DNA from 2 places in the Aestuariimicrobium sp. Y1814 genome. Region 1 is predicted to be linked to the other one. Evidence: predicted binding sites of a transcription regulator. Region 1 holds the regulator's gene; the other holds the start of a gene.
The links. Region 1 encodes LexA, which represses DNA repair genes until DNA is damaged. Its sites were predicted from a motif close to TCGAACANNTGTTCGA; they were not measured.

Region 1 (5,859 bases):
GTCGACAACGCCATGACCGAACTGAAACTGTTGGCCGAGACCGCCGGCTCACAGGTGCTCGACGGCCTCGTCCAGCGCCGCCAGAAGCCCGACCCGGCGACCTTCATCGGCCGAGGCAAGGTCGATGAACTGCGCGAAGTCGTCCAGGCCACCGGCGCCGACACCGTGATCTGTGACGGTGAACTCGAGGCCGCCCAGCTGCGCAACCTGGAGGACCGGGTCAAGGTCAAGGTTGTCGACCGCACCGCGCTGATCCTCGACATCTTCGCCCAGCACGCCAAGAGCGTCGAGGGCAAGACCCAGGTGGAACTGGCCCAGCTGAACTACCTCAAGCAGCGACTGCGTGGCTGGGGTGGCAACCTGAGCCGCCAGGCCGGCGGCCAGGCCGGCGGTGGTGTGGGCATCGGTGGCCGCGGCCCCGGTGAGACCCGCATCGAAACCGACCGACGCCGCATTTCGCGCCGCATCTCGATCCTGCGCAACCGGCTCAAGGAGATGGAGTCCACCCGGGCCACCAAGCGGGCCGACCGGGTCCGCAACCGGGTGCCGTCGGTGGCGATCGTCGGCTACACCAATGCCGGCAAGTCAAGCCTGCTCAACCGCCTGACCAGGGCCGGGGTCCTGGTCGAGGACGCCCTGTTCGCCACCCTCGACCCGACCACCCGGCGCACCGAGACCGGCGACGGACGGGTCTTCACCCTCACCGACACCGTCGGGTTCATCCGGCACCTGCCCCATGACCTGGTCGAAGCCTTCGCCTCGACCCTGGAGGAATCGGCCGAGGCCGACCTGCTGCTGCACGTGGTCGACGGCTCCGACCCCGACCCCGTGGGCCAGATCGCCGCCGTGCGCACCGTGCTCAGCGACATCGGGGCTGCAGACCGGCCCGAACAGCTGGTGATCAACAAGATCGACGCCGCCGATGCCGATCAGCTGACCGTGCTGCGCTCGCTCTACCCCGAGGCGATCTTCGTGTCGGCCCGGACCGGCGCAGGGATCAAGGAACTGCGGGAGGTCACCGAGCAGCGACTGCCCCGACCCGAGGTCGAGGTGCGGGCGCTGGTGCCCTACAGCCGCGGCGACCTCATCGACAAGGTGCACCGGCTGGGCACCCTGCAGTCGAGCGAACACACCGGGGAGGGCACGGTGGTGGTGGCCCATGTCCACCCCGAGCTCGCCAGTGAGTTCGCCGACTACGTCATCTAGTACCTCGGGGTGAACCATCACGTGTGGCGGGCCTGGCAATCATCTGCTTGTCCGCCGGGAGTCGGGCGGCCCCGTCGCGGCGGCCCGACTACAGTGGCTGGGTGCCCACACCCCACCAGTCCGTCCTCGCGGCTGCCGTCGAGAAACTGCACGGCCAGCCGCGCGCCGGCCAGCAGCAGATGGCCGATGCCGTGGCGGCCACCATCGAGTCGGGTACCCACAGTCTCATCCAGGCCGGCACCGGTACCGGCAAGTCGCTGGGCTACCTGACCCCGGCCCTGGCCCACCTGGCCAACGGCGGTGATCGGATCGTGGTCGCCACGGCGACCCTGGCGTTGCAGGCACAGCTCGCCACCAAGGACATCCCCGCGGCACTGGACGCCGTCGAGGCGGTCACCGGCACCCGCCCGGTGGCAGCCATCCTCAAGGGACGCACCAATTACGCCTGCCTGCACAAGGTGCGCGACGGGTCAACCGACGACCAGCAGGCGCTGCTCGCCGGGGCTGATCTGGCTGCGGCCACCCGCCGCGCCGACCCCACCTCAGCGCTGGGCGCCGAGGTCGTCATGCTGCGCGAATGGGTCGAGGAACAGGTCGCCGACAAGCAACTGGGCGACCGGGACGACGCCCCCGCCCACACGCCCGCGGCCTGGCAGCAGGTCTCCATCCCCGTGCGGGAATGCCTGGGGACCCAGCGCTGCCCCTACGGCACCGAATGCCTGGTCGAGGCCTCACGGGAACGGGCCCGGGCCGCCGACCTGCTCGTCACGAACCACGCTCTGCTGGCGATCAACGCGATGCACGGCGGCACCGTCCTGCCCGAACATGACGCCATCATCGTCGACGAGGCCCACGACCTGGTCTCCCGGGTGACCGGCGCCGCCAGCGCCGAACTCAGCCCCCAGGTGGTCGAGCGGGTGGGTCGACGCGCCCTGCCGTGGCTCACCGATGACACCGGGGTCGACCTGCTCGAGGCGGGTGACATCCTGGCCCGGGGCCTCGAGGAGTCAGAACTGGCCCGCATCACCGAGGACGGCCCGGTGGTCGACGCCTTCCGCAGCGTCCGCGACGCCGCCCGCAAGGCTGTCAGCGAGCTGACCGGCAAGGGAGCCGCCGACGGGGCCACGGTGCGCGGTGACGACGCCGAGAAGTCGCAGTCCGCGGCCGCAGTCAAGGAGGTCTTCGACATCGCCGAGCGGATGGCCGCCCTGAACACCCAGGACGTCATCTGGGTCTCCGAACGGGAACGGTTCGGCCGCTGGGCACATGTCGCGCCGCTGTCGGTGGCCGGCCTCATGCGGGAGAAGGTCTTCGGGGAACGTCCGACCGTACTCACCTCGGCCACCATGACCGTCGGCGGGAACTTCGAGAACATCGCCGCCAGCGTCGGGCTCAGCCGCAAGGAACAGGTGGCTGATGCCACCCAGGTCGTCGACGGGGACGAGGGCCGCTGGGCATGGGCCGGGCTTGATGTCGGCTCGCCGTTCGACTACCCCAAGCAGGGCATCCTCTATGTCGGGGCAGACCTGCCCAAGCCGCAACGCGACGGCATGGCCGCCGAACTACTGGCCGAGATCGCCGAACTCGTGTGGGCCGCGGGCGGGCGTACCCTGGGGCTGTTCGCCTCCCAGCGCAATGCGGTCGAGGCCGCCAACCACGTGCGCGAGCAGCTGCCGCAGTTGAAGATCCTGTGCCAGGGCGATGCCCAGTTGTCGGAGTTGACCAGCCAGTTCGTGGCCGACCCGCAGACCAGCCTGTTCGGGACTCTTTCTTTGTGGCAGGGCATCGATGTGCCCGGTGACACCTGCGAGCTGGTGATCATGGACAAGATCCCCTTCCCACGCCCGGATGACCCGCTGATGCAGGCCCGGCAGCAGGCGGTGGCGCAGGCCGGTGGGAACGGGTTCATGTCGGTGGCCGCAGCCCACGCCGGCCTGTTGCTGGCGCAGGGGAGTGGGCGGCTGATCCGGCGGGCCACCGACCGGGGTGTGATCGCGGTGCTGGACCCGCGGCTGGTCACCGCCCGCTACGGGTCCTACCTGCGCTCGTCCATGCCCAACTACTGGATGACCACCGACCGTGAGGTCGCGGTCCAGGCGCTGCGCAGGTTGCAGGAAGCACGCGACTGACGGGAGTCGCGCGGCTGAGGGGTGGGGCTCAGCCCACCTTGCGGATGACCGCCACCACCTTGCCCATCACGGAGGCGTAGGTGCCGTCGATCGGGCTGTAGTCCGGGTTGTGCGGCATCAGCCACACCTTGCCGTCCTTGCGCTTGAAAGTCTTGACGGTGGCTTCGTCGTCGAGCAACGCAGCCACGATGTCGCCGTTGACCGCGGTGTCCTGCTTGCGCACCACAACCCAGTCCCCGTCACAGATGGCCGCATCGACCATCGAGTCACCCTTCACCTCGAGCATGAAGTGCACTCCCTCGCCGACGAGCTGGCGCGGCATGGCGAACACGTCCTCGACATGCTCCTCGGCCAGGATCGGACCACCGGCGGCGATACGGCCGACCACCGGCACCGCCACCCCGGTGGGCTGGGCATCGTTGATCCCGGTCGGGTCGTCGACCTCGTCCTCGGTGACCTGGTGCAGGCGCTCGGGGGCCGCTGACGGGGTCGCCATCGAGGGCGGCAGGTGCACCTCGAGGGCGCGCGGACGATGAGGGTCCCGACGCAGGAAGCCCTTGGCCTCCAACGCCTTCAGCTGGTGGGAGACGCTGCTCGGGCTGGCCAGGCCGACCGCCTCACCCATCTCGCGGATGCTCGGCGGGTAGCCCTGGGCGGCGACGGCATCGCGGATGACCTCGAGGATCACCCGCTGGCGGGCAGTCAGGCCCTCCTGGTCGGCGGGGCCGTCGGGCAGGGCGTGCACGGTGCCGAGTTCGGCGGCGACGGCGGCGTTGCTGGGACGACCCGGCCCCCGGGTCGACTTCTGGGCGCGACGGGGAGTCGCAGCACGTCGGGGGGTGTCGCGGGTCGAATCATCAGCCATGCTCCTACGCTAGCCTGCCCGGCCCCACAATTCAAACACCTGTTCGACACAATCGAGTGTGTCGCAAGTTTTGTCAGTGGGGCCTGGTCGACTGGGGTCAGCTGCTGGTCGAGCGACCCGATGTCGAACAAATGTTTGATTGCTGGGCTGGTTGCCAGTAGAGTCCTGATCGAACAGGTGTTCGAACCGCGTTGCAGGATGTGCAGGGCGGCCTTCCCAGGAGGATCACATGAGCGCAGCAACCCTCACCCGCGAGACCGGTGCCGCAGTCCGCCCGGCCCGGGTCCGACTCACCCAGCCCATGGCTCAGCCGTCGACCCAGGCGTCACCCCGTCGGCGTCCGGCCCGCCTGGCCACCGCATCGTCGGTGCGGGCGTGCTCTGTGCCCCGCGCCGCGAGCGGCCCCAGCGATGCCAGTCTGCTGGCGATCATGGTGGCCGTGGCGCTGGTCTTCCTGTTCGGCCTGGTCGTGCTCGTGCAGGGCCTCTGGGCGGTCAGCCAGCCGACCGAGGCGCCGGCAGCACAGCCCGTGGTGGTGGGCCAGCCCTGAGCGGCCACCGCTGAGTACCCGACGCACAACAAGGGGCGAACAACAACAGCGGCGCCCCAGCCTCAAGGGCGGGGCCGCCGCTGGTGTTCGCGGAGTGTTCCGCAGTCGGATCAGTTCACTGCTGGACGTTGATCGGCCCGGACTGCGACACGTCGAGGACGTAGGTCTTCATGATCTTGTCGGCGAGCGTCTGGCGCTTGCTGTCCCAGATCGGGAAGAGCCAACCGATCATGCAGATGATCGAGTCGACGTAGTGGGCGATGTAGCGGATGAAGCTCTTGCCCAGACCGATGGGCTGGCCGTCCTCACCGACCAGCTGGGTCTTGGCGATCTTGCGGCCCCAGGTCTGACCGGTCTTGGCGCTGACGTAGGACAGCGCGAGGTACAGCAGCAGGCTGCCGATGATGCTGGGGATGTTGTTGGTCTGGGTGACGGTGACGCCACCGCTGGTCGAGGTGACCTCGGGGCGGAAGATCAGGCTTACGATGAAGCTGATCACGAAGCCGGGCAGCAGGAAGTCGAACAGCCAACCGTAGGCGCGCTTGCCGAAGCTGGCCAGCGGCATGCCGAGCGGGCCGATGTTGGCACCGGGGGCCGCGGGCGGGGCGCCGTAGCCCGGGGCGCCGTAGGCGGCACCGCCGGCCGGGCCGGGGTTGTAGCCCTGCTGGCCCGCGTTGGGGTCCCAGCCGCCTGCCTGCTGGCTCTGGTCCCAACCCTGGTTCGCCGAGGCCTGGCTCTGGTCCCAGCCACCGGCCTGCTGGCCAGCGTTGGCATCCCAACCCTGGTTTGCCGAGGCCTGGCTCTGGTCCCACGACGAGTTGGCGCTGGGCTGGCTGCCCTGGGTGGGATCAGTCCAAGGCTGGTCGGCGCTGGGCTGGCTGCCCTGGGTGGGATCAGTCCAGGGCTGGTCGGCGCTGCCGGCCTGGTTCCAGTTCTGGTCTGCCCCGCCGTCACCGCCCTGCGGTGCATTCGGCTCGTTCCAGTTGTTGCTCATGAGGGTTCTCCAAGTTCGGTGTTTTCGCAGTGCTCGACCAGGTGGTGCGTGCGAACGAGACCAAATCTAGCGGGGGAGGGTCTCAATGTCGCGGCTTCAACGAGTCTGTCTTCCT
Region 2 (5,859 bases), on a different contig from region 1:
CATCATCGTCGCCGCGGGCAACTTCCACGGCCGCACGACCACCATCGTCGGGTTCAGCGACGACCCGCTCGCCCGTGACGGGTTCGGTCCGTTCACCCCCGGCTTCGACATCGTCCCGTACCAGGAGGCGGACGCCATCGAGGCCGCGATCGGGGAGTCCACGGCCGCGGTGCTCATCGAACCCATCCAGGGTGAGGCCGGCGTCATCATCCCGCCGGCGGGCTACCTGCGCAGGGTCCGCGAGCTGTGCACCCGGCACAACGTGCTGCTGGTCGCCGACGAGATCCAGTCCGGGCTCGGACGAGCCGGGGTCACCTTCGCGTGCGAGCGCGACGGTGTCGTCCCCGACCTGTACCTGCTGGGCAAGGCCCTGGGCGGCGGGATCCTGCCGGTCTCGGCGGTCGTCGGGGACCGCGAGGTGCTCGGTGTGTTCCAGCCCGGCGAGCACGGGTCGACGTTCGGAGGGAACCCGCTTGCCGCGGCCGTCGGCCTGCGAGTGGTCGAATTGCTGCGCACCGGCGAGTTCCAGGACCGCTCCGCGACCCTGGGGCGCCACCTCAAGGCGCGACTGGACGCCCTGCTCGGACACGGGCTCACGGACGTGCGCGTGGCCGGGCTCTGGGCAGGGGTCGACATCGAACCCTCCCGCGGCACCGGACGCGAGGTCGCCGAGCGCATGCTCGCGCGCGGAGTGCTCGTCAAGGACACCCACGGTCATACCGTCCGACTGGCACCGCCACTGACGATCCAGCAGTCCGAGCTGAACTGGGCCGTCGACCAACTGGCGCTGGTGCTGGCCGAGTAGTGCTCAGCCGGCGAGGGTGGTGATGTGGGTGGTGGGGTCGTTGATCATCCAGGATCCGGTGGGGGTGACGAGGTAGCGGAATCCCAGGGGTGAGGTCCAGATGAACATGCCGGGGTGGAGTTGTTCGAGGTGCCAGCCACCGTGGGTTTTCGCGCGGTGGACCCGCCGGGACAACGGCCCGAGGTTGTCCGCCCTGGTGAGTCCGCTGGTGGGGGTCCAGGGGGTGGTGTGGTCCAGGTCGAGGCCCGGGGACAGGCGGCTGGAGAACGGGAACACCTCGTAGGGGTTGCGCAGTTCCACGGCCCGGCGCATGTTCGGTGGGCATTCGTAGGAATCCACCGGCACCTGGTTGCCCGCATCGAGGACGGGGCGGACCCGGACCCGACTGTGCCCGACCAGCGTCTTCACCCAGCCGGCGAGCAGGGGGCCGACCTGTTCACTGCGGGCCACCCCGGCACCGTCGCGGAGGACCTGGTCGGTCAGGTGCACCACCACCTCGACGGTGGGCAGCAGTTTCGCCGGGTCGGTGGTGATGGTGCCGCACTCATGCCCGGCCCACCCGGCCATCGGGCACTGGGGGTCGAGTGCCGGCAACCGGTCCGCAAGGTCGGCCTGCAGCAACTGGAGGGCGTAGGCGGGGCTGGCCAACAACCCCAGGGCTTGCGCCTGCCGGTACTCCAACGACTCCACCGGTACGTCGGGGTCACGGGGGCACTTGCCCAGGATCACCGCCACCTGCTGGATACGGGCCTTCAACCCGACCGCCTCCCCGGCCGGCAGGGTCGCGAAGACCCGGGTGAACCCGGCCACGGGTTCCTCGAAGTCCACCCGGCACTGCTCCTTCAACTGCTCATGCTCAGACTGGGCCTGCTGGGGGTGCAGGTCAGTGACCCGACCCTTCACATACTTCAGCAACCGGCGCCGCGACCACACCAACAACAACGGCTTGATCTCCCTATCCAGGAGGAGGGCCTCCGCCAGGGGCAGGGTGCGGGTGGCATCAGCCAGGTCGACCGCGGCCCAGACCCGGAACCAGCCGGCCATCACGGCCTGCCACACACCCGGCAACCGGTGCCGCACCGCCAACGCGTCCCCGATCTGGCAACGGACCTGGTGCTCGTCCAACCGCAACGCCGCCGCCACCTCCAGGACGCAGAACTCGGCCACCAACGGGGTCCCGTCCCCACCCCACTGCAGCATCCGCTCCGTACCGGCCAACACCGGCCCACCATCATGGGCGGGCGTGGTGTACTCATCGGCGAACTCCGCCCACACCCGAAACCGGACGGCTTCGGCCTGCCACACCGCCTGGTTCGCCCCCGCCAACTCCGCGAGTCTCCCCCGCGCCCTCACCACATCGAACTGCGCAACCTGCCCACCCTGCGCCATCATCGTCCCCGATCACCATTGATTCGAACTGATGATCCATTCTCCCCCGAGGGTCCGACAAAACCTGCAGAGCGCCCGACCTACTCCGCGGCCGCCTCCGCCGTCGCCGCCACCCGCTTCGCCCGGGTCTCAGGCCGCTTGGCCGTGGCAATCCAGGCCAACTGCTGCTTCTGCGCCGAAGGTGTCAGCCGGTCCCAGCCCTCCCGCGCACCGAGGGCATCCAGCGCAGCGGCCAGGTCGTCGGGGACGATGCGGTCCTCCACAGCATCCATCAGCGTCCAGTTGCCGTTGGCCTTCGCTGCGTCCACCGCCGCCGGGCCCGCGGGCTCGAGCCGACCCTCGGCCACCAGCCGGGCGACCCGCTCCTTGTTCCGCCGCGTCCAGATTCTGCCGGACCGCCGCGGCGCGAACCACATGCGGGAACGGTGCTCGTCCACGGGCTGCTGGGTCGAGTCGACCCAGCCCCACCGCAGGGCCTCGACCACGCAGTCCTCGTACGAGACCGCCCTGTCAGCGGCCTTGCGGCGTGACACCAGCCACACCCCATCGCCCCGACCATGGTGTTCGGCCAGCCAGGCAGACCACTCGTCGAGGCCCTGCGGTTCCACGTTCTCGGCATCGGCCTGCATCGGCGGGCCCCCTTTCGAGCGCCTCAGTTGATGATCTCGGCGTTGCTCTCCCGCAGCCGGGCCAGCCGGTCGCGCCACTCCTGCAGCGCTTCCGGCGTCAGCCGGGTCCAGTCGGTGACCTCCTCGGCGATGCGCAACGGCTCACGGGTCCGGTACGAGCGGGTGGGGTTCCCCGGGAACTTCTTGTCCGTCACGTTCGGGTCGTCCTCGAACGCCCCGGTCGGTTCGACCCGGTAGACCCGCGGAGCGGCGGTGCCACCGTCGAGTTCCCGTGCCAGTTCGGCGGCCAGCCCGGCACCGTCGCGCTGGGCCGTGAAGTAGACGTGGTTCATCACGACATCGGGCCGGTAGTTCGACCGGTGCCCCGCCCGCAGCAGGTCACCGACCCGCAGGTCGGCGATCGTCCCGTGGAAGAACGGTCCCTCATCGCTCACTCCGCCGCCAGCCTCGCCAGCACCCGGCGTTCGGGCAGCCGCAGTGCGGGCAGGGTGGGCAGCAGCGTCGCCGCCACCGTGATGAGCAGCGCCACCAGGAACGAGCCGACGAAGTACGCCCACGGCACCGACACCACCGGGTCGTACCCGGCCGCCGGCAGCCCGAACCAGAAGTAGGCGATCTCGACACCCACGGCCACCAACGCCGGGAACAGGGCGGTCCCGGCGATGATCCCGGCCTCGAGGATCGGCAGGACCCGCCGCTGGCTCGGCGTGGCGCCCAGCACCCCGGTCAGGGCGAGTTCGGCGTCACGCTGCTTGCTCATCATCAACAGCGACCCCACACCACCGGCCAGGGCGATCGCGAGCATGGGTCCGACCATGGTGAGCACCGGGCCCAGCCCCGCTGCCGACAGCTGGATCTCCAGCCCGGCTTTCGCCGTCGTGGCAGCGATGGTGGGCATGATGACCGTCATACCCAGCAGCAGGGCGACGGTGAACATCACCGGCGTGACCGAGCGCGCGAACCGGGTGCCGCGCCGCGACACGTTGCGGCGGGCGATCTGCCAGGTGGCGCTACGCACCGGGATGAGCCCGGTCCAGAACCGCGCCAACGGCCCGACGTACAGGTGCGCCACCGCCGACATCGCCAGCGTGCTGGTCAGCAGCACCGCGATCGCCAACTGCATGACGTTGCTGGCGGTCTCCTTGTCGCGGTACTGCGCCAGCACGGGGATCATGGCGAAGGCCGCCAGCGTGGCCACCACAGCGGCCACTGCGCCCAGCACCGGCAGGACGACCCGGGGCTTCGAGGTCGCCGACTCCGCCTGGCGCAGGGCCTCCACGGGTGGGATCCTGCTCGCCTTGCGGGCCTGCCCCCAGCCGGCCAGCAGGGCGAACCCCACGGTCAGCACATTGGTCAACAGGACCGCCCCCAGGTCACGGATCGGGGTCGGGGCCACCACGAGCATGTCCGGTTCGGTGCGGGCAGCCGCCAGCAGTTCCAGCCCGGCCCCCAGCCCGATCAGGCAGATCACGTCAGCGACCAGGGCGCAGGCGATCGTCACCGCGGCCAACTGGCCCATCACGGTGCCCGCCACCTGGCGTGGCGTCGCCCCCGCCAGTGACAGCCGCGCCAGGGCCCCGCGCCGGTAATCGACGACCAAGCCGACCGACGACGAGACGACCCCGAGCCCCACGATGCCGCCGAGCACGAAGTTGGTGATGGGCACCAGGGTGAACTCACCGGACTGCTCGAGTGCCATCTCGCCGTTGGCGACCGCCGTGAAACCACTCACGATGGTCAGCGACGAGAACACGAACACGAGGCTGAGGGTCAGGAAGACGATGCTGACGCCCAGCCAGTTCGTCCACGAGTTGCGCAACTCTGCGCGCTGGATCTTGAGCATGGTCACGCCCCCGGCGTGAGCGCGGTGAGCTGGGCGGCCACCGCCGCCGCGTCGGGGCGCGTGAGCTCCTGGACGAGGCGGCCGTCGCGCAGGAACAGCACGCGGTCGCACTCGGCGGCGACGTTGGGGTCGTGGGTGACGATCAGCGCGCACTGGCCGGGGGAGTGCGCAATCCGGCCCAGCGCCTCGAGGACGATGCCGCCCATGCGGGTGTCCAGGGCGCCGGTGGGTTCGTCGGCGAACAGGACCTTCGGCTGCTGCGCCATCACCCTGGCCAGCGCGACGCGCTGCTGCTCACCGCCGGACATCGACGACGGGCGGGCATCGCGGCGCTCATCCAGGCCCACCTGCTCGAGGGTCTCGCGGACGAGGTCCTTGGGTGGCTTGGTCCCCGCCAAAAGGTAGGGCAGCTCGACGTTCTCGGACGCGGTCAGGGTCGGCACCAGGTTGTAGCTCTGGAACATGAACCCCAACTCGGACCGACGCATCTTCGCCAGTTCTGCCCGCGAACGGCCGGCCAGGTCAACGCCGTTGACCACGACCTGTCCCTGGGTGGCGTCCTCGAGCCCCGCCAGGCAGTACATCAGGGTGGACTTGCCCGAGCCCGAGGGGCCCATGACCGCGACCATCTCGGTCTCGCGGACTTCCAGTGAGATCCCGTGGAGGATCTCCACCTGGTCCCGGCCCACCTCGTAGGACTTGTGGACGCCCGCGGCGCCGATCATGGTCTGGAGGGTGGTTGCTTGCGTGTTTGCCTCTGTCACCGTCATTGGTGGCTTCTCTCAATAGCGGGGTGGGTCCAAGCATGACAGTAACCCCTCGATGGCCCTCGCTAGGCTGGGGGGCGGAAACGCACCCACGACGAGGGGACCCTGTTATGAAACTTCTGCACATCCTCGGCCGAGTCGCACTCGGGGCACCCTTCATCGTCATGGGTTGGGGTGCGGCCACCGAGCCCGGTCCCCGCGTGAAGGCAGCCGAGGATTTCGGTGTCCCCGAGCCCGAACTCGCGGTGCGGATCAACGGTGGGGCCATGGTCGCCGGTGGCGCCGCGCTGGCGGTCGGGGTGCTGCCGCGGGCTGCCGCCACGGGGCTGGCGCTGGCGCTGGTGCCGACCACCCTGGCCGGCCACCCGTTCTGGAAGCATGACGACCCGGCGATGAAGGCGAACCATCGCATCCAGTTCCTGAAGA

Region 2: a site for LexA is predicted at 2,218-2,233, ahead of ACQE3C_RS10285 (DUF222 domain-containing protein). Genes of this name have one in related genera too.

The regions. Positions count from the first base shown of each region.
Region 1 is NZ_JBNJRW010000001.1:361,620-367,478, reverse strand. Features, by position in the region: gene hflX (GTPase HflX) at 1-1,206, shown strand, start outside; gene ACQE3C_RS01800 (ATP-dependent DNA helicase) at 1,386-3,335, shown strand; gene lexA (transcriptional repressor LexA) at 3,364-4,200, opposite strand; gene ACQE3C_RS01790 (hypothetical protein) at 4,430-4,750, shown strand; gene ACQE3C_RS01785 (RDD family protein) at 4,866-5,744, opposite strand.
Region 2 is NZ_JBNJRW010000008.1:31,665-37,523, forward strand. Features, by position in the region: gene rocD (ornithine--oxo-acid transaminase) at 1-805, shown strand, start outside; gene ACQE3C_RS10285 (DUF222 domain-containing protein) at 809-2,131, opposite strand; gene ACQE3C_RS10290 (YdeI/OmpD-associated family protein) at 2,275-2,823, opposite strand; gene arr (NAD(+)--rifampin ADP-ribosyltransferase) at 2,847-3,257, opposite strand; gene ACQE3C_RS10300 (FtsX-like permease family protein) at 3,254-4,666, opposite strand; gene ACQE3C_RS10305 (ABC transporter ATP-binding protein) at 4,669-5,391, opposite strand; gene ACQE3C_RS10310 (DoxX family membrane protein) at 5,544-5,859, shown strand, end outside.